DNA from 4 places in the Bradyrhizobium sp. B097 genome. Region 4 is predicted to be linked to each of the others. Evidence: riboswitches for the same ligand, from Rfam matches in the RefSeq annotation. Region 4 holds a riboswitch; each other region holds the start of a gene.

Region 1 (4,976 bases), 3.4 Mb from region 4:
ATCCGAGGTTGGCCGTCGTCGATCATTCTCGGTTCGACAGCCTTATCGCAGATGGCGTCGTGGTCATTGACGATGGCCGACTTTCCGTAGCCGATGGCGCAGAGTTCCTGGTCCGAAGCGTCGCATCGGCGTTCGACGCTCACCTTCCTCGGTCCCGGGCCACACACAGTCGGACGGTCTAAACCGACCAAGCCGAACCGAACCGTTTCGGAATCCGAAATTGACATCACCGAACCGGCTTATGCTTCGGGTTGGCACCAATCGCACGACTGAAGAGCATGTTGATCGGCATCCCGCTGCGAGTTTGCCTTCAGGCGTCGTCGTTACGCCCTCTCCATCTAGCCGCACAAGGATTTCGAACGGAGGTTGGAACCGAGACTTGACTATCGGATGGAACCGGTGAACAAATGACGGCCTGAAGCAGGCCTCAATCAATAGCAAGGCGCTCATTGCATTGATCACGACTATAAGATCCTTGCAGTCGGCAATGTTCGTATAGTCTCGCTGATCGAGCATATCGGAACGCGCACCGAGGTGCGCTTAGCGCCCGTCCATGCCGCAACCTCCCGGCATTGCCGCCCCAAATTTGCTCGACCCGGAAAACGCGTTGCGCTTCTCAGCGACAAACCTTGGTGTAGATTTCTAATCCCGGGCGATATCGGCCGCATACCACGGCATCATTGAGCTACGTTGAGCTTGTGCTTTAACTGGGTTCCGATTTTCGGCGAATGTCCTCGCCGTGATCGAGCCGTCGGCTGTCCTCCCTCCGCCGATGGACGTTCGGCGCGATGCGTAGCAGCGTCGCTCCTCCCAGACTAGACTTCCGCCCGGCCGCTAAAAGCGGCCGGGCTTTTTTGTGCTCATCAAGACTCCCTCGAGATGATCGAGAGCTCAAATGGCCCAGAGGCGGATCAACGTTCTCGACGAGAGACCGGCTGGATCAACGGCCTGCTGGATCGGATGCAGCGCGCAGTTCACGGGCGGCAGCGACCATGTTGACCAGCGCCGGGCGAACCTCCTCCCATTTGCGCGTCTTCAGGCCACAATCAGGATTGATCCAGAGCTGCGAATCCTTCAGCCGCTTCCGAGCCAACGCCATGAGCTCCTTCATCTCGTCCGTCTCGGGAACGCGTGGAGAATGGATGTCGTACACGCCCGGCCCGATTTGATTTGGATATTTGTAGCTCCTGAACGCGTCAAGCAGTTCCATTTTCGAGCGCGACGTCTCAATCGAGATGACATCCGCGTCCATTGCTGCGATCGCATCGATGATGTCGTTGAATTCCGAGTAGCACATATGGGTATGGATCTGGGTTTGATCGGCGACGCCCGATGAGCAGATGCGAAAGCAATCGCCGGCCCACTCGAGATAAGCCGTCCACTCCGATCGACGCGATGGCAATCCTTCGCGCAGGGCAGCTTCGTCGATCTGGATCATGGTCGCACCAGCATTCTCGAGATCGCCGACTTCGTCTCGGATCGCGAGCGCAATTTGACGACAGACCTCGCTTCGGGGAATATCATCGCGAACAAACGACCAGTTCAAGATCGTTACCGGTCCGGTCAACATCGCCTTCATCGGTTTCTTGGTTAGCGATTGCGCGTAGCGCCACCAGTCTACGGTAATCGGCTGCGGCCGTGAGACATCGCCAAACAGGATCGGCGGCCGGACACAGCGCGAGCCGTACGATTGCACCCAACCGTTCTTGGTAAATGCGAAGCCGGCGAGTTGCTCGCCGAAGTACTGCACCATGTCATTGCGCTCGAACTCGCCATGCACGAGCACGTCCAGACCGATGTCCTCCTGCCAGCGTACGGCGCGCGCCGTCTCTTCCTTGAGAAACTTGTCGTATTGCTCGTCGCTCATCAAGCCTCGCGCATGCGCCGCTCGGGCATTGCGGACGGCAGTGGTCTGGGGAAACGATCCGATCGTCGTGGTAGGAAAAGCCGGTAGTCCAAAGCGCTTGCGCTGGATCTCGGCACGACTGGCAAATGGGCTGGCGCGCCTGCGCATGGTCTGGTTGATCGCTCTGAGCCGGACAGCGACATTGGCATCGCGGATCTTCGGCGAAGTCCGGCGGATGGACGCGGCACGCTCGGATTCCGCAAGAGCTTTCGCAACATTCTGGTCGCCTGCGAGTGCTCGCGCCAAGGTCGCGAGCTCGCGCATCTTCTGAACCGAGAAAGCAAGCCAGCTCTTAACGTCGGAAGCGAGCTCCGTCTCGAGTTCAACATCGACCGGCACATGAAGCAGCGAGCAGGATGGAGCGATCTGGACGCGATCCTTGCCAAGCTTCGCAATTGCAGGATCCAGCCGCTGGCGGAGCGCCGACAAGTTCGACCGCCACACATTGCGGCCGTCTATGACGCCAAGCGACATGACGAGATCTCTCCGGCCGCCAGCAATGATCTCGTCCAACAACTGTGGCGCGCGAACCAGATCGACGTGCAGCCCGGCAACAGGCAGGCGCAAGGCGGTGTCCAGATTGTCGCAGAGGTTGCCGAAATAGCTGGCTACCATGATCTTGATGGCCGGCCCCTCCTTTGCGAGCCGGTCATAGGCATGGAGCAAGGATTGTCGCGAGCTCTCATCCAGATCGAGGACGAGGCAGGGTTCGTCGAACTGAACCCAGTTTGCCCCGCGTTTAGCCAATTCCTGCAGAACCTCGATATAGACCGGTATCAGGTCATCCAGCAGTGACAGTGGCTGGAAGGCAGGATCCGCGCTCTTGCCGAGCTTTAAGAATGTGACCGGCCCGATCAGGACTGGGCGGGTCTGAAAGCCAAGTGCCTTGGCTTCCTCATACTCCTCGATAGGCTTGCGACAGGACAGCCTGAAAGTCTGTCCACGGTTAAATTCCGGGACCATGTAGTGGTAGTTGGTGTCGAACCACTTGGTCATCTCCTGCGCGGGCGCGCCATAGGCGCGCGGTCCGTGACCGCAACTCGCATCCTGCCCGTCGCGTTGTGAACCGCGTGCCATGGCGAAGTACGTCATGAGCGAAACGGATTCGGTTTTCGGCGCGTAGATTTCCGGGATGGCTCCAACCATGACACTGGTGTCGAGCACCTGGTCGTACAGCGAGAAATCGTTCGACGGAATGACAGTGACACCGAGGGATGTCTGGCGAGCCCAGTTCGCAGCACGCAGGCCGGCTGCGTCCTCGAGCAACTGCTGTTCGCTGATTCTTCCGGCCCAGTAGCTTTCGAGCGCGAGTTTGAGCTCGCGCCTTGGACCGATGCGTGGCGTTCCGAGCGTGGCAACCGGAAGCGAGAAAAGAGACATAGCGTTAACCCCATATTGGGGACAAAGGCCATGGCGGACGCAGGCAGCGAAGTCGCGCGAGCGACGGCTGCTTGGCGCACCACCGGGACACCCCGCCCGTGGACGAACATATTGCCGGGGCAGGTCTCCTGGCTCGCGGGTCATCGCCGCTGTCCGGCCTTCCCGAAGCCGCGCAGGCTTCAGTGACTCTGTTGGACAGCGGCTCTCCGCTCACAGTTGCGGGGGCAGCGCCGGCATTGGCACCGGCTTCCCTCTTAGCTCCGGATCAAGTGGGACCCGGAGAACCTCGACGACTGGGATTATCGGCAAGAGAACTCGTCCGTCAACCTCTTAAATTAATGCCATGGCCTCTCTTATGCGAATGATGGTCCACCTCCATTATTGATCTCGATGTAGAAGCCGCTCTGCAATCATGGAAGTCACAATGACCATGTCACGGATGGTGCGTTGCCGTGAAGCCGCGCGTCATATCTGTGCAAGAGACAAAGGCGGCCTGCGCGATGAGGGCCATTGCGTCGAGCAGACGGTCTTCATGTGAGTTAGCTACGGTTGATCAAGAGCGCTACCCTGCGTCCGCCTTCTCCACCAACGATCAAGGATCGGTGTTGGCAAGTGCAAGACATATGCGGAACTCCAACAGCATACTCAGCGAGCGTATTGTCTTACGATGCCAGCCAATTCTGGTAGGCGTCACGCAGGTCTTTTTCGGCGATACTGCCTAAGCAAGCATATCGAACCGCCTCAACGAGAGCAGAGAGGCCCGCAATGAAAATGGCTGTTTGGAGTGCCCTCGGCGTCTTTTCTGTTGGCGTCTTTGCGGTTGGCCTGTTCGGGTGGATGGTAAGGCCGTTTATGAGTCAACCCGTTAGACAGATACTCTCGAAACTATTGAGCAACTCAAGCCGAAGCTAACACGGCTCGACGCCCCTACCCGCCTTACGAATATCGACACGGCGTGGAAGCGCACTCCTCCAATCATGAATAGCGACGACCCGTCGATGAACGACGGGCCGATAACGTGCCATCGCGCCTGCGCCGCGCGAACGCCACCGTCTCATTCGCCTGCTCGAGGGGTGCGCTTCCTCGGCGTCTATTCCAAATGCTCGGCACTGGAAATCGACTTCGCGTCGTTGAGCGACCTCGCGTCGTTTTGGACAGTAGAGCACCAAGCACAACTGGCCCCTCCTCGAAACTCCAGAAGCGTCGCATGGTCGCGAAGGAGCGCCAAGCCGCCGCAGTGGGCGCCTTGGCTGCAGGTGCTCAAAGGCATGGCAGCGATCGAACGCCGACGTTGCGGCGACGACACCGATCCAAACGGTTCAATGGCCGCAAACCGTCTCCCAGCTGCCGCCAGGAACCTGGCGGGAAAGCGTTCGCCTGCGCGGTCGAAGATCCAGTGCGTGACAGAGATAAATCGGGGAAGTCGCGGCGGATAGGCTGAATGGAAACATCAATACGCGCGCAAGTCGGAAGGCCAACAAAGACGACACAAATATCGTGCGAACTGCCACCTATTACCTGGCACGAAGAATGCAGGCCCTCGGCCTGCCCAGGCTTCTCCTCCTGGGCAGGTCCAGCATCGCAAATTGAGGCTTTGGCTGGCCATCGAAGTTAGCGGCGCGTGGCATGGAGGGGACAGCGCCTGTTCGCGCGGGACACCGGCGGGCGTCCGCGTCACGTCGCCGCTAAC
Region 2 (4,976 bases), 370 kb from region 4:
CTCAGGATGACGGATGACGAGGGATCACCGCGCCACCCGCTGCAACTCCGCCGTCAGCCGATCCAGCGCATCCGCCAGCATCACGCCGCCGCACACCGTGAGCCGCTCCGGCAGCACGATGCGCTTGCTCTCCGGGTAGAAACGTTCAAGCGCCGGATGCAGCAGGAAGGCGCGGCCCTCATCCTGGGCGCGATCGCCGGCCTCCGACACCAGGATGAAGTCCGGCCGCAATTTTACGATTGCCTCCAGCGAGGCAAATCCGCCCGCGCTGAAGCCGAGTTCGCCCGCGGCATTGGTCAGACCGGTCGCCGCCATCAGCGAGCTGATCAGGCTGCTGTCGCCTGAGACAAAGCCGCGGCGCTCCACCGACAGCACGCGATAGTGATGACCATCAGCCACCGCGCGCGCACGCGCGACCGCCGCATCGAGGCGCGCGATCTCGGCTCGCGCGCGATCCGGATGCTGCACCACGTCGCCCATCGCGCGGATCTGGTCCCTCACCTCGTCCAGCGTGCGCGGCACGGTGAACTCGACGAGGTGCAGCCCCTGCGCCTTCAAGAGATCGCGCGTCGCGCGCTTGTCGAACAGGCTGACGACGACAAGGTCGGGCTTGAGCAGCAGCACGTCCTCGGCCCCGCCCGACAGAAGCGGATAGTTTTGGGCTTTCTCGGCGGCCCAGGATTGCCAGGCATCGCGCGAAAAGCGGCTGAGGCCGAGGATCTGGTCCGGGTCGGCCAGCGACAGCACGAGCTGGTCGCTGCAGACGTTCATCGAGACGATGCGCGGTCCGGCGGAGGACGCGGCAGTGCACGAGATCAGCCACAGCAGAATCGCCATCACCGCTCCGAGATGAAGTGAGGCAAGCTGGCGGCCATTGAAAAGGTGCGCCCCCTCTCCCGCTTGCGGGGGAGGGTCAGGGTGGGGGTTTCGCCGCGAATCATATTGCGGAGAGAGCCCCCACCCGCATCGCATCTGGCGATGCGACATAGCCGAAGCCTCGCTTCGGCGTTTCTCAGGAACGGCCGCCGAAGGCGGCCTATGCTCCCCCGCAAGCGGGAGAGGTGAGCCGAGTTCGTGGAGAGGCCCCGGCCTCATCAGACGTCCGCCCATGGCACGATGACGGCCTCGCGCTGAAATTCGGCGCGGTAGGCGCTGACGCGGAACACGCTGGCCAGCACGCTCTCGGACAACGCTTCAGCGGGCGCGCCTTGCGCCGCCAGCCGCCCGTCCGACAGCACCAGCACGTGATCGGCAAAACGCGCGGCGAGCCCGAGATCGTGCGTCACCAGGATGACCAGCACGCCGGTGTCGGCGACGTTGCGCAGCTTCTGCATCACGTCGATCTGGTGGCGCGGATCGAGCGAGGCGGTCGGCTCGTCGGCGAGGATCACCGGCGCCTCCACCGCCAGCACCCGGGCCAGTGCAACGCGGCTGCGCTCGCCGCCGGACAGCTCGGTGACGCGGCGATCGCTGAATTCGGTGACATCGACCGCCTGCATCGCCCGCAGCACCGCCTCGATATCCCTTGGCGACAGCCGCGCAGGATCGGTCGCGCCATGCGGATAGCGGCCGAGCGCCACGATATCGCGCGCCGGCAGCGGCCAGTGCACCATGTGCCCCTGCGGCAAATAGGCGAAACGCTTCGCGCGCTCGCGCAGCGCAAGCGACGCCAGCGCGTCGCCGCCGATCCTGATCTCGCCGTCGGATGGAATCAGCCCGGCGAGCGCGCGCAGCAGCGTGGTCTTGCCGGCGCCGTTCGGACCGACCAGCGCAACCAGATGGCCCGCTTCCAGCGACAGCGAAACGTCGCGCAGCACCTTGCGGCTGCCGAGCGAAGCGTTGAGCGCGGTGGCGGAGAGCAGCGTCATGCCACGCCTCCGCCGAGCGCGCGGCGTTCGCGCATGATCAGATAGAGGAAGAACGGCACGCCGATGATTGAGGTCAGCACGCCGACCTTGATATCCGAGGTCGAGGGGATGATGCGCACCGCGATATCGGCGGCGAGCAGCAGCGCCGAACCGGTGAGCGCGCTCGGCACCAGCAGCCGCGCCGGATCGTGACCGATCAGGGGGCGCATCAGATGCGGAGCGACGAGACCGATGAAGCCGATCGTGCCTGACACCGCGACCGCACCGCCGACGCCGAGCGCAGCCCCCGCGATCACGAGCAACCTTAGCCGTCCGACATCGACGCCAAGGCTCTGCGCCGCCTCCTCGCCAAGCGTCAGCGCGCGGAACGCGCTCGCCTGGCTGAGCAGGACGGCGGCGCCCGCGATGATGAAGGGCAACGCCAGCGCCACGTGCTGGAAGCTGCGGTCCTCCAGCGAGCCGAGCAGCCAGAATGCGATCTCGAGCACCACGAACGGATTGCTCGAGAGGTTCATCACCAGCGCGGTCGCAGCCCCGGCAAAGCTCGAGATCGCGAGTCCCGCGAGGATCAGGATCAAGAGCCCGGCATTGCGGCCGGCGATCGCAAGCAGCGCGAACACCGAGCCGAACGCGGCGATGATCGCCACCACCGGCAGCGCGTAGGAGCGCACATCGGCGAGGCCCAGCGCGATCACCAGCACCGCACCGAATGCCGCCGATTGCGGCGCGCCGAACAGCGACGGCGAGGCCAGCGGATTGCGCAGCAGTCCCTGCAGCGCGGCGCCCGATAGCCCGAGAATACCGCCGATCGCGAATGCCAGAATAGTGCGCGGCAACCGGATCTCGCGCACGATCACCTGCGCCACATCGCTGCCGCCGCCGAACAGCGCCTCAATCACCGCGAGCGGCGACAGCCGCACCGGCCCGATGCCGAGCGAGAGCACCAGCAGCAGGACCACGAGCGCGAGCAGCGCCGCGGTGGCGCTCCACCGGCGCCGCGCCGCGACCTCGGCCGCCAAGGCAAAATCCTGCACGCTCATTGGATCCATGCTCTTACAGCGATCGCCGTGGCAGGCAAGCGACACCCGCCAAAAACCGTAGCCGCGCGGCCACTGCCCGACGTCCGCCGGGTTGACATTGCTGCCGGGCCGAACCCTAGATGAACATGACGGTTCTTTTATGAGATGAAAAGGGAATGCGGTGCGGGGAAACTTCCCCAATGCCGCGGCTGCCCCCGCAACTGTATGCGGTGAATCCTTCGTCAGATGCCACTGGGAATCTCGGTCCTGGGAAGGCGACGAAGGGTAACGACCCGCGAGCCAGGAGACCTGCCGTCAGCCGTGGTCACACGCGAAGATGCCGGTCGGGGAGTACAGGCATGAGCTTCACCTGAGGCTGCAAGCAGCTGAGCCTGCGAGCACGATGGTGAGACTGGTTCGCGGTGACGTGCCACTGACGTTACCGAGGTCTCACTTAGATGTTCTCCAACTCTTCCTCCCGGCGCCGCCGTGCGCTTCTGCTCGCGTCGACGATGATCGCGCCGACCATCATCATCTCAACCGCACGGGCGCAGCAGGTGCCCTCTCCGAATCAGCTGCCGGCCATCGAAATCACCCAGCCGGGCGACCAGAATTTTACGCGCGCCAAGCCGGCCGCTGACGAAGCGCTGGCGCCGCGCCGCCCGGCGCCGGGCACCGCGCAAGGCAACAATGTGGGCAGTGGAGCAGGATCAAGCACGACAGGGACCGGACCGGCCACCGGAACGGGCGGCACCGGTAGCGGCGGCCGCCAGTTCGCCGGCATTGTCGGCTCTTCCTCGACCGTGATCACCGCCGACGACATCGCGCATTCGCCGGTGCAGTCGCTGCCCGAGATTCTCGCGCAGGTGCCGGGAGTCCAACTGCAATCACTCTATGGTGGCCCGAACGGCGCCAAGACTGCGGTCGACCTGCGCGGCTTCGGCGCGTTCGCCTCGGACAACACCCTGTTCCTGCTCAATGGCCGCCGCCTCAACGACGTCGACAAGGCCGGCTTCGATCTCACCACGATCCCGCTCGATTCGATCGAACGCATCGAGATCACGCGCGGCAACAGCGGTGCGGTGCTCTATGGCGACAACGCAGTGGGCGGCGTGGTCAACATCATCACCAAGACCGGCGCCGGCGGTCCGCCGGCCACGATCCGGGCCGAAGGCGGCTTCGGCTCGTTCAACACCCGCATGGCCGCGGTGTCCGCGGCACTCAACTCCGGCCCGTGGTCCACCTCGTTCTACGGCAACGGCATCAAGTCCGACGGCTACCGCGTCAACAATGCGCTCGACCAGCGCAACGCCGTCGGCAACGTCAATTACACGACACCAGATTTGACCGCCTTCCTCACCGTCACCGGCAGCGACCAGAAGCTCGGCCTGCCCGGCGGACGGCTGGTCGATCCGTCGATCGGCGTCAACGAGTTGCTCACCGATCGCCGCGGCGCCACCACGCCCTTCGACTACGCCAACCAGCAGACCGCCAGTGTCACCACCGGATTCACCAAGACGCTGATGAACGGCGTCGACCTCATCGTCGACGGCGGCTGGCGCCAGCGCGAGACGCAAAGCGGCTTCTTCGGCACCGTGCCGACCATCAGTTTCGCCTCGACCTACAATGACGCCGCGCTGCAGACCTGGTCGATCACGCCGCGCCTCAGCGTCAAGAACGTCGTGCTGGGAATGCCGTCCACGATCCTGACCGGTATCGACTATTACGATTCGACGTTCCGTGAGGCGCGCGGCGCCTATCAGGGCGTCGATCCCACCCACATCTACAACATCGAGCAGCAGACCGTGGCCGGGTACTGGCAGCACACGATCGGCCTGCTGCCGACCACCGATTTCTCGTACGGCGCGCGCGTCCAGAACACCAGCGTCTCGGCACGCGATCGCTACGATCCGAATGCGCCGTTTGCCTTCGACGCGCAGGCGGCGCCGCTCGACAGCAACGAGACCCAATACGCGCTGCATGTCGGCGCCGAGCATCGCTTCACCGACAGCTTCTCGGTGTTCGGCCGTGCCGCGCGCGCATTCCGCACGCCCGATGTCGACGAACGCGTCGCATCGGGTCCGTCATT
Region 3 (4,976 bases), 4.4 Mb from region 4:
GGCGCGGCCCCGCCGCCAGCCGGCCGCGAAGGCAGCGAGATCGCTGTCGGAAAACGACAACACCACGAGATCGGCCGGATCCTGGCCGAGGTCCCTTGGTGTCGCGGTCTCCTCAAGGCCGCGGCTCTCGCGGAAGATGACGTGCATCAGACACCTAGTCGCGCCCTGATCGCGGCTTCGTCGATGTCGCCGTGTTCGCCGATCACGACGAGCTTTGACTGCCGCGCCCGCGCGCCCCAGGGCATGTCGAACTGATGCCGCACCCGCTCGCCGACCGATTGCACCAGCAACCGCATCGGCTTGCCTTCGACCGCGATGTAGCCCTTGGCGCGCAGCACGTTCTGCTCGCGTGCCAGCCCCTTGATCGACGCGATCAGCGCATCGACATCCGCGATCTCCGGAAGATCGATCACCACGGAATTGAAGTCGTTGTGCTCGTGTTCGTCCTCACCGTCATGATGGGACGGCCGCGACGCGAGGTCGTCCTCTGCCGCAGCTTCGAGGCCCAGGATCACGCGGGCATCGATCGCACCGTCGACGATGGGCAACATCGGCACCTCGCGCGGCATCTCGGCCGCAATTACCGCCTTAGCCGCTTTGATCCCCTCGGCTCCGGCGAGATCGGCCTTGGTCAGCAATACGATGTCGGCACAGGCGATCTGGTCCTCGAACACTTCGGACAGCGGCGTCTCGTGGTCGAGGTTGTCGTCTGCGGCGCGCTGCGCATCAACCGCGGCCGGGTCAGGCGCAAAGCGGCCGGCGGCAACGGCCTCGGCATCGGCCAGCGCGATCACGCCGTCGACCGTGATCCGCGAACGGATCTCCGGCCAGTCGAACGCTTTCAGCAGCGGCTTCGGCAAGGCAAGGCCGGATGTCTCGATCACGATGTGATCGGGCCGCACAGGGCGTGCGAGCAATTGCTCCATCGCCGGGATGAAGTCGTCGGCGACGGTGCAGCAGATGCAGCCGTTGGCGAGCTCGACGATGTTCTCGGTCGGGCAATTGGCGTCGGCACACGACTTCAGGATCTCGCCGTCGACGCCTTCGCTGCCGAACTCGTTCACCAGCACGGCGAGCTTCTTGCCGTTGGCATTGCGGATCAGATGCTGGATCAGCGTCGTCTTGCCGGACCCGAGAAAGCCGGTCACGACGGTGACCGGAACCTTGGCGAGCGTGGTCATTCTGCGGCCTCCGGCACGACGGCGAGGGGTGGAATGCGGGCAAGCGATTGCTTGCGAAAGATTTCGGGACGGCTGCGCCACGGCACGATGCCGTCAGGCGCCGCCGCATAGGCAGAGGCGCCGGCGATCACATCCTTGGCATGATCAGCGGACAGGCGGCCGTAGACATAGGACCACCGCCCCGGCGCGCTGAGCGCAACCGAGCAGCCCTGGCTGCAAGCCGACAGGCATTCGACCGGAACCAGATTGACGTCATCGGGCACGCCGACCTCAACAAGCGCGGCATGCAGGCGCGCACCGGGCGCGACCTCACCTTCGGCCAGCGTCTGGCCGGCGCGACAGGTGATACAGACATGAAGTGTAACGCTCATCGCCCTTCCTGGATTGACTGCGGGAAGCGATGAGGCACACGAACCTGACGTGAACAGGTTCGTTCCCCGTCGCGGAACACCCCGTCCGCCGGTCTCAAACACACTGCGTCGGCAGGTCTCCCGGCTTGCGGAGTAGGATTTCTCCCTTGATGCCCACCTTCCCGACTCCATCAGGAAATCAGTGGCTTGGGCATCTCTCCGGTCACGGTCGCGGGGGCGGCTGCGCTTCGGGCAAACCTTGCGGTCTGAGCCCTATCGCATTCCCTCTTCGCCTGTCGTAGGACAGGAACCAACGCGGGGTCACCATTCGTCCTGGCCTCGCACTTGTCAAGCCGAAGGAACGTGATGATTTCTGATGGAAACGACGCTGAAGATCGCGCCGTCGGCACCGACCCTTCGCTGGATGCGCGGCATGCCGCCAAAATGGCGAAAAAGAAGGTCGCCCGCGACAAGATCATGGCGACCAAAAGCGGTGAAAAGGGCCTGATCATCGTTCATACCGGCGCCGGCAAAGGAAAATCCTCCTCCGCCTTCGGCATGATCGTGCGCTGCGTGGCGCATGGCTTTCCCTGCGCCGTGGTGCAATTCATCAAAGGCGCCTGGGATACCGGCGAGCGCCGCCTGCTGACCGGGCATTTCGGCGATCTCTGTCAATTCCACGCGATGGGCGAAGGTTTTACCTGGGAGACGCAGGATCGCGCCCGCGACGTCGCGGCAGCGCAAGCCGGTTGGGAAAAGGCCAAGCAGCTGATCGCGGATCCGAGCTTGCGGATGGTCGTGCTCGACGAGATCAACATCGCGCTGCGCTACGATTATCTGGCGATCGCCGATGTCGTCGACTTCCTGACCAATTCGAAGCCGCCGATGACGCATGTCGTGCTCACCGGGCGCAATGCCAAGGACGAATTGATCGAGATCGCCGATCTCGTCACCGAGATGACGCTGGTGAAGCACCCCTTCCGCTCCGGCATCAAGGCGCAGCCGGGCGTCGAGTTCTGACGGTCAGCACCATGGCGCGCGCGTTGATGATCCAGGGGGCCGGCTCGGACGTGGGCAAGTCGCTCATCGTCGCCGGCCTCGCGCGTGCCGCGCGACGACGCGGCCTGCGCGTGCTGCCGTTCAAGCCCCAGAACATGTCGAACAATGCCGCCGTGACCGTCGACGGCGGCGAGATCGGCCGCGCGCAGGCCTTGCAGGCGCTCGCCGCCGGCGTCGAGCCGCACACCGACATGAACCCGGTGCTGCTGAAGCCGGAAACCGATGTTGGTGCCCAGATCATCGTGCACGGCAAGCGGATCGCGACCGCCCGCGCGCGCGAATATGCCGCCATGAAGCCGTCGCTGATGGGCGCGGTGATGGCGAGCTTTGGGCGCCTGAAGCAGCGCGGCGACCTGGTGCTGGTCGAAGGCGCCGGCAGCCCCGCCGAGGTCAATCTGCGCAAGTCCGACATCGCCAATATGGGCTTTGCGCGCAGGGCCGACGTGCCCGTGGTCTTGGTCGGCGACATCGACCGCGGCGGCGTGATCGCGCAGCTCGTCGGCATCCAGGCGGTGATCGACCCCGATGATGCCGCGATGATCCAGGGCTTTGTCATCAACAAATTCCGCGGCGATCCGACGTTGTTCGACGACGGCTACCGCCTGATCGAAGCCCGAACCGGGTGGCGCGGCTTCGGTGTGCTGCCCTGGTTCGCTCGCGCCGGTGAGCTACCTGCCGAAGACGCGCTCGGGCTTGGCGACGCGCGCAAGCCCGGCCAGTGCAAGATCGCGTTTCTGGCGCTGTCGCGGATCGCCAATTTCGACGATCTCGATCCGCTGAAGCTCGAACCCGGCGTCGATCTCGTGATGGTGCGGCCGGGCGAAGCCATTCCGGGCGACGCGAAGCTCGTCATCCTGCCCGGCTCGAAATCCACCCGCGGCGATCTCGCCTTCCTGCGCGCGCAAGGCTGGGACATCGACCTGCTGGCGCATCATCGCCGCGGCGGCCACATCCTCGGGCTGTGCGGCGGATACCAGATGCTTGGGCAAAGCGTCGCCGATCCTGAGGGGATCGAGGGGCTCGCCGGCGAAACGCGCGGCCTCGGGCTACTCGATGTCACCACAACCATGACCGAACAGAAGACGCTGACCCGCGTCAGCGCGATGCATGCTGCGACCCGTCAACCGATCAGCGCCTACGAGATCCACATCGGGCGCACCGATGGCCCGGATCGCGCGCGGCCTTTTTCAATGCTTGACGGCTCGCCGGAAGGCGCCATGTCGCGTGACGGGCGCGTTCACGGCAGCTATCTGCACGGCCTGTTCACCTCGGACGAATTTCGCAAGGCGTTTCTTGCACAGCTCGATATCCCTGCGGCGGATCAGCCGTACGGCGCCAGGGTCGAGAGCGCGCTCGACGCGCTTGCCGAGCACATCGAGACCCATCTTGATGTGGAAGGCCTGCTCGCGCTGGCGCGCTAAACCATCAGCGCGACAACGCGGCGGCAAGACGGGACCATTCGGCCTCGCTGCCCGGCAGACCGAGACGCAACCATCCGGGCTTTTGCTGGAAGACGCGCGACCAGATCAGCGCTCGAGCAAGCCTCTCCTGCGCGGCGAGCGCATCGCCAACGTCGTAGAGACGAAACAGCGGCGTGCCGCCGAGCAGCGTCCAGCCCTGCGATCGCGCCGCCGCATCGAGCCTGACACAGTCATCCGCCAGCCGTGCGATCGTCGCCGTTGTCCAGTCGTGATCGAGCAAGGCGCGCCGCCCGATTGCGATCGCGGCCCCCGAAACCGGCCATGGTCCCGCCATCGCCGCAAGCGCGGCGATATCCAGCTCGCTGCCGATAGCGAAGCCGAGCCGCAAGCCCGCAAGTCCGTAAAACTTGCCGAATGAGCGCAGGATCAGGAGCCCGGATTGTCCGGCCTCTCCTGCAAGCGACAGGTCGGGTACAGCGTCCACAAAACTCTCGTCAATCACGAGCCGGCCAACGTGCGGCAGCAGCGCGAGCAGTTCGTCCCGATCATGGCACCTGCCATCCGGATTGTTCGGATTGACGACGATGGCAGTGTCCGCTCCCGCAAGCGCTGCGAGATCGGACACCTCATCGACGTCCCAACCGGCGGCCGACAACATCCCGGCGTACTCGTTGTAGGTCGGCGCAAGGATCCGTGCCCGCCCGCGCGGCGCCAGATGCGGCAGCAACTGAATGGCGGCCTGCGCACCGCTCATCGCCACGATCGGCGCGTCGGTGCGGTAGGCCTGCCGCGCGGCGTGATGGAGGGATTCAATCTCGGATCGCGACGGCAGCGCGTTCCATTGCCGCAGCTCGACATCGACGTCAGGATAAGGCACCCGATTGATCCCCGTCGACAGATCGATCCAGTCTTCCGTAGCGCCGCCGAAGCGCTGCTGGGCGACATCGAGATTTCCGCCGTGCTCA
Region 4 (4,976 bases):
TGCAAATCGAAAATCCCCGGCTGCGTCGCGCCTTCGAAGCGGCCATCGGGATGGATCGGACCCCGCCGAAGATCGTCGCGAGCCGCACCAGGCCGAGAGCCGATCTCTGGAGGGGGCTCTCCCCACGACGCGCAAGTGCGACGTAACGAAGCTCACTGCCAGACCCGTCATCCCCGCGCAAAGGCTTCGCCTTTGTTGCTGGAAGTGCGAGCGGAGCGAGCTTCGAACGATGCACGGCCCCGCTGGTGGCCGTCGATCCTTCGAGGGCCGCTGAAGGAGCGGCCACCTCAGGATGACGGGGAGAAAGGAAATCAGCGGAGACGACGTTGATCCTACGCGGCGATAGATGCGATGCATTTTTGTCTCTTGGCCCCGCATCGGACCGGTCGTAAGCCTTTGATGAAAGCGGCCGGCCGGGACCGCGGTTTTGGACAATGCGGGGAGTGGCGAGATGGGTGGTTTGGTGATCAGCGGCGGCCGGGTGGTGGATCCGGCCAGCGGGATGGACGCGATCGGCGACGTCGCGGTGGTCGACGGCCGGATCGCCGCGGTCGGCACCGGCCTCGGCGGCGCCGAGCGGCAGATCGATGCCACCGGACTTGTGGTGGCGCCCGGCTTCATCGACCTGCACGCGCATGGCCAGACCATTCCGGCCGATCGCATGCAGGCGTTCGACGGGGTCACGACATCGCTCGACCTCGAGGCCGGCGTGTTGCCGGTGGCATCCTGGTACAAGCGTCAGGCCGAGAAGGGGCGGGTGCTGAACTACGGCGCGGCGGCCAACTGGGCCTTCGCGCGGATCGGTGCGATGACCGGCTCGAATGCGGAAAGCTCGCTGGAATCATTCGGCGCCGCGATGCGCGATCGCCGCTGGATCGAGAACGTGGCGACCGAGGGCGAGGTCGGCGGCATTCTCGCGCGCCTTGCCAACGGACTGAATGAGGGCGGCATCGGCATCGGCATTCTCAACGCCTATGCGCCGGGCGCCGGCGTGCAGGAACTGACTGCGGTGTGCCAGCTCGCCGCCGATCATGCGGTGCCGACCTTCACCCACGTCGCCTACATGTCCCGCATCGATCCAGAGAGCGCGGCCGAGGCCTATATCCGCCTGATCGGCTATGCCGGCGCCACCGGCGCGCACATGCACATCTGCCATTTCAACTCGTCGAGCAAGACGGACATCGAACGCTGCGTTGCGCTGATTGCGAAAGCGCAGGCGCAGGGCCTGCCGATCACGGTCGAGGCCTATCCCTACGGCACCGGCTCGACCGTGCTGGCGGCGACCTTCTTCAGCGATCCCAAATTCGAGGAGCGCAACGGCCTCGGCTACGATTCGGTGCAGCGCGTGACCGACGGTCATCGCTTCGGCAGCCGCGAGGAGCTGCTGGCGGCGCAGGCCGCAGAGCCCTCGACGCTGGTGCTGTGGCATGTGCTCGATATCGAGAACAACGCGCATCATCGCGATCTGCTCGACATGGCGGTGCTGTATCCGGGCGGTGCGATCGCGTCCGACGCGATGCCGTGGACGCTGTCGGACGGCCGCCCCTACACCGGCGACGCCTGGCCGCTGCCTGATGATGCCACCTCGCATCCGCGTTCGGCCGGCTGCTTCACTCGCTTCATCCGCGAATGGGTGCGCGAGCGCAGGAAGGTGTCGCTGCTCGAGGGCATCCGCAAATGCGCGCTGATCCCGGCGGAAATCCTGTCCGCGAGCACGCCGGCGATGCGCGCCAAGGGCAGGTTGCAGGTCGACGCCGACGCCGATGTCGTGGTGTTCGACTTCGAGACGCTCAGCGATCGCGCGACCTTCTCCGCGATGAACCGCCCGGCGGAAGGCGTGCGGCATCTCGTGGTCAGCGGCCAGCCGCTGATCAATGATGGCGTGCTCGACGTCGCGGCACGGCCGGGCCGGCCGGTGCGCCGGCCGGTCACTGGGGGCTGAGGTGGCGGTCCCGATCCTGCTGGTCGCGGGTTTTCTCGGGGCGGGCAAGACCACGGTCGTGAACCATCTGCTGGCGCATGCGCAAGGCCGGCGCATCGCCGCCGTGGTCAATGATTTCGGCGCGATCAATATCGACGCGGAGCTGATCGCCGGCGCCAGCGATGGCGTGGTCAGCCTGAGCAATGGCTGCATCTGTTGCACGCTGGAGGGCGATCTGCTGCGCACGCTCGCTGGCCTGCTGCGGCGTGATCCGCGTCCCGAATTCATCGTGATCGAGACCAGCGGGATCGCCGATCCCGCCGACATCGTGCGCAACCTGATGGATCCGGTGATCTGGAAGGAGGCGCCGCTGGAGACCGTTCTGTGCGTGGTCGACGCGACGCAGCCTGCGGCGATGCTGAACGATGCGCTGCTGCGCTCGCAGCTGCGGGCGGCAGATGTGGTGGCGCTGAGCAAGGTCGATCTGGCCGATGCAGCCGCGTGCGCCGCGATCCGCGATGCGGTGCGGGCAGTGCGTCCGGCGGCCGTGGTGGTCGATGCGCTGCATGGCGAGGTGCCGGCCGCGCTGCTGTTTCCCGCGGACCTCGATCAGTTGCCGGCGCCGCGCGAGACCGCGCCGCGACGACCGGTATCCGATCGGTTCGAGACCCTGAGCTGGACGTCGGAGCGGAAGGTAGCGCTGCCGCGCTTGCAGCAGGCGATCGGCAGACTGGCGCCGAAGCTGGCGCGGGCGAAGGGATTGTTCGAGACGGTGGAGCAGCCCGGCCGGCTGACGGTGTTTCAACTCGCCGGCGGCCGCGCGACATTGGCCGCCGGCGGCGTGCCGACACCCGGCGTGCCACGCACGCGAATCGTGTTCATCGCCGAGATGGGCGCGCTGTCGCGAGCCGAGATCGATGAGGTGATGCAGGGATGCGTCGAGTGATCCGTCATCCAGAGAGAATGTGAATGCATTTAGCGTCGTCCTGGCGAAAGCCAGGACCCATTACCCCAACCGCTTGTTGTTGTGCGACGCTGAGGCCGCTATCGCACTCCCAATCGAATTCGGTGGTTATGGGTCCTGGCTTTCGCCAGGACGACTGCGTGGGGAGGCCGCTCGCTACAATTCTCACACCGTCACCCTGAGGAGCGCGAAGCGCGTCTCGAAGGGTCGACGGCCCGGCTGGTGGCCGATGCATCCTTCGAGGCTCGCTCCGCTCGCACCTCCAGCGACAAAGGCGAAGCCTTTGCGCAGGGATGACGGGGATAAGAAGTACCCGCGTCGGCCCTCGCTGTCCCCGTGTCATCGCCGCAGCATCATCCCGCAAAGCATGTGTGCGACAATCGCATCGAATTGACAGTCCATCCCGCACCACCTATCGTTTTTGCCGACGGTTCCCTTCGGGGATCAAAAGGGAATGCGGTGCGAGGGTAACCCCAATGCCGCAGCTGTCCCCGCAACTGTAAACGGCGAGCCTTTCGTCAATTTGCCACTGGGCCATCGGTCCGGGAAGGCGTCGACAGGCGATGACCCGTGAGCCAGGAGACCTGCCGTCAGTCGTGGTCACACGCGAGCACATCGGGCGGGGGCGTCCTGGTGGGATGGGAGCACTGCCTCTGGGGCAATGCGCCAGTCCGCGTTCGCGGTGACGTGCCACGTTACCGCGAGTCCTTTCATGTCTCCGTCCTCTCCCGCCGCGCGCCGTTGGCGCCTCGGTCTCGTTTGCTCCCTGTCATCGCTGCTGTTGCCGGCTGAAGGTTCGGCACAAACATCCCCACCCACAACGCTCGATCCGATCGAGGTCGCGCCCTCGACATCAGCAAAGCCCAAGCCTGCGGCGCGAAGCCGCAACTCGGCGACGTCGTCGCGGCCGCGCGCCAGACCTGCGACGGCCGCGGCAACCGCTGGCGCGCCGCGCGCCGCGGCGTCGGGCGCATCGGGAACGGCATCGCCGACGCTCAATGCCACCACACAGGGAGGCACCGGCAGTCGCCTCAATCTGACGCCGCTGCAGACGCCGGCCAGCGTCGAGATCATCACGGCGCAGACCATCGCCGAACGCGGCCAGCATAATGTGCTTGATGCCGTCACCCAGAACGCGGCCGGATTCACCGCAACGCCGGCGCCTGGCAATGGCGGACTGTCGTTCAGCACCCGCGGCTTTGCCGGCAGCAACTCGGTGATGACGCTGTATGACGGCACGCGCTTCTATATCGGCTCCGGCACCCTGACGTTCCCCTACGACACCTGGTCGACCCAGCGCGTTGAAGTGCTGCGCGGCCCGGCCTCGGTGCTGTATGGCGAAGGCGCGATCGGCGGCGTCATCAACGTCGTTCCGAAAAAGCCGCAGGGCACGCCCTACAACGAGGCCGAGGTCTCGCTCGACAGCAACATGGCGCGACGGCTCTCGGTCGACAGCACCGGTCCGATCAATCCCAATGTGTCCTACCGCATCAACGCCACCGGCAACATGTCGGACGGCTGGGTCGATCGCGACAGGACCTCGAATGCGGTGGTCTCCGCCGCCGTGCGGGTGCAGGCATCGGACAATCTCGCCTTCACGCTGTCCGAGGATTACGGCGACCGCAGCCCGTCGCGCTATTTCGGCACGCCGCTGATCAACGGCTCGATCCAGGACGCGCTGCGCTTCAAGAACTACAACGCATTGGACAGCGCGATCCGCTATCAGGACAGCTGGACCCAGTTCAAGACCGAGTGGGACGTCGCCGACGGCATCAAGATCAACAACACGCTGTATTACCTGACCAGCGAGCGGCACTGGCGCGATATCGAAAACTACACCTGGAACCCGAAGACCCAGCTGATCGACCGCTCCAGCTACATCGAGATCTTCCACGACCAGAAGCAGCTCGGCAACCGGATGGATACGACCTTCAGCGGTCACGTCTTCGGCCTCGCGAACCAGTTTGTCGCCGGGTTCGACGTCAACCGAATCGACTTCACCCACACCAACAATTCGCCCTATGGCGGCGCGTCGTCGGTCAACCCTTACGTGTTCGATCCCGGATCGTTCTTCGCGACGACCACGGCGAC

The links. A riboswitch is a leader RNA that binds a small molecule or an ion and turns the genes downstream of it on or off. The one in region 4 is predicted to bind cobalamin.
Region 1: another riboswitch for cobalamin. It lies ahead of metE (5-methyltetrahydropteroyltriglutamate--homocysteine S-methyltransferase); the one in region 4 lies ahead of AAFG07_RS04495 (TonB-dependent receptor).
Region 2: another riboswitch for cobalamin. It lies ahead of AAFG07_RS02770 (TonB-dependent receptor); the one in region 4 lies ahead of AAFG07_RS04495 (TonB-dependent receptor).
Region 3: another riboswitch for cobalamin. It lies ahead of AAFG07_RS27130 (DUF1636 domain-containing protein); the one in region 4 lies ahead of AAFG07_RS04495 (TonB-dependent receptor).

What each region holds. Positions count from the first base shown of each region.
Region 1 is NZ_CP152412.1:6,824,539-6,829,514, forward strand. It holds gene hemN (oxygen-independent coproporphyrinogen III oxidase) at 1-182, shown strand, start outside; gene metE (5-methyltetrahydropteroyltriglutamate--homocysteine S-methyltransferase) at 941-3,286, opposite strand; cobalamin riboswitch at 3,387-3,590, opposite strand.
Region 2 is NZ_CP152412.1:601,535-606,510, reverse strand. It holds gene AAFG07_RS02785 (ABC transporter substrate-binding protein) at 25-837, opposite strand; gene AAFG07_RS02780 (ABC transporter ATP-binding protein) at 1,095-1,868, opposite strand; gene AAFG07_RS02775 (iron ABC transporter permease) at 1,865-2,908, opposite strand; cobalamin riboswitch at 3,021-3,219, shown strand; gene AAFG07_RS02770 (TonB-dependent receptor) at 3,400-4,976, shown strand, end outside.
Region 3 is NZ_CP152412.1:5,794,325-5,799,300, forward strand. It holds gene cobN (cobaltochelatase subunit CobN) at 1-147, opposite strand, end outside; gene cobW (cobalamin biosynthesis protein CobW) at 147-1,181, opposite strand; gene AAFG07_RS27130 (DUF1636 domain-containing protein) at 1,178-1,552, opposite strand; cobalamin riboswitch at 1,645-1,861, opposite strand; gene cobO (cob(I)yrinic acid a,c-diamide adenosyltransferase) at 1,898-2,551, shown strand; gene AAFG07_RS27140 (cobyric acid synthase) at 2,563-4,011, shown strand; gene cobD (threonine-phosphate decarboxylase CobD) at 4,016-4,976, opposite strand, start outside.
Region 4 is NZ_CP152412.1:972,031-977,006, forward strand. It holds gene AAFG07_RS04480 (hypothetical protein) at 1-146, shown strand, start outside; gene AAFG07_RS04485 (amidohydrolase family protein) at 452-1,942, shown strand; gene AAFG07_RS04490 (GTP-binding protein) at 1,944-2,867, shown strand; cobalamin riboswitch at 3,297-3,492, shown strand; gene AAFG07_RS04495 (TonB-dependent receptor) at 3,598-4,976, shown strand, end outside.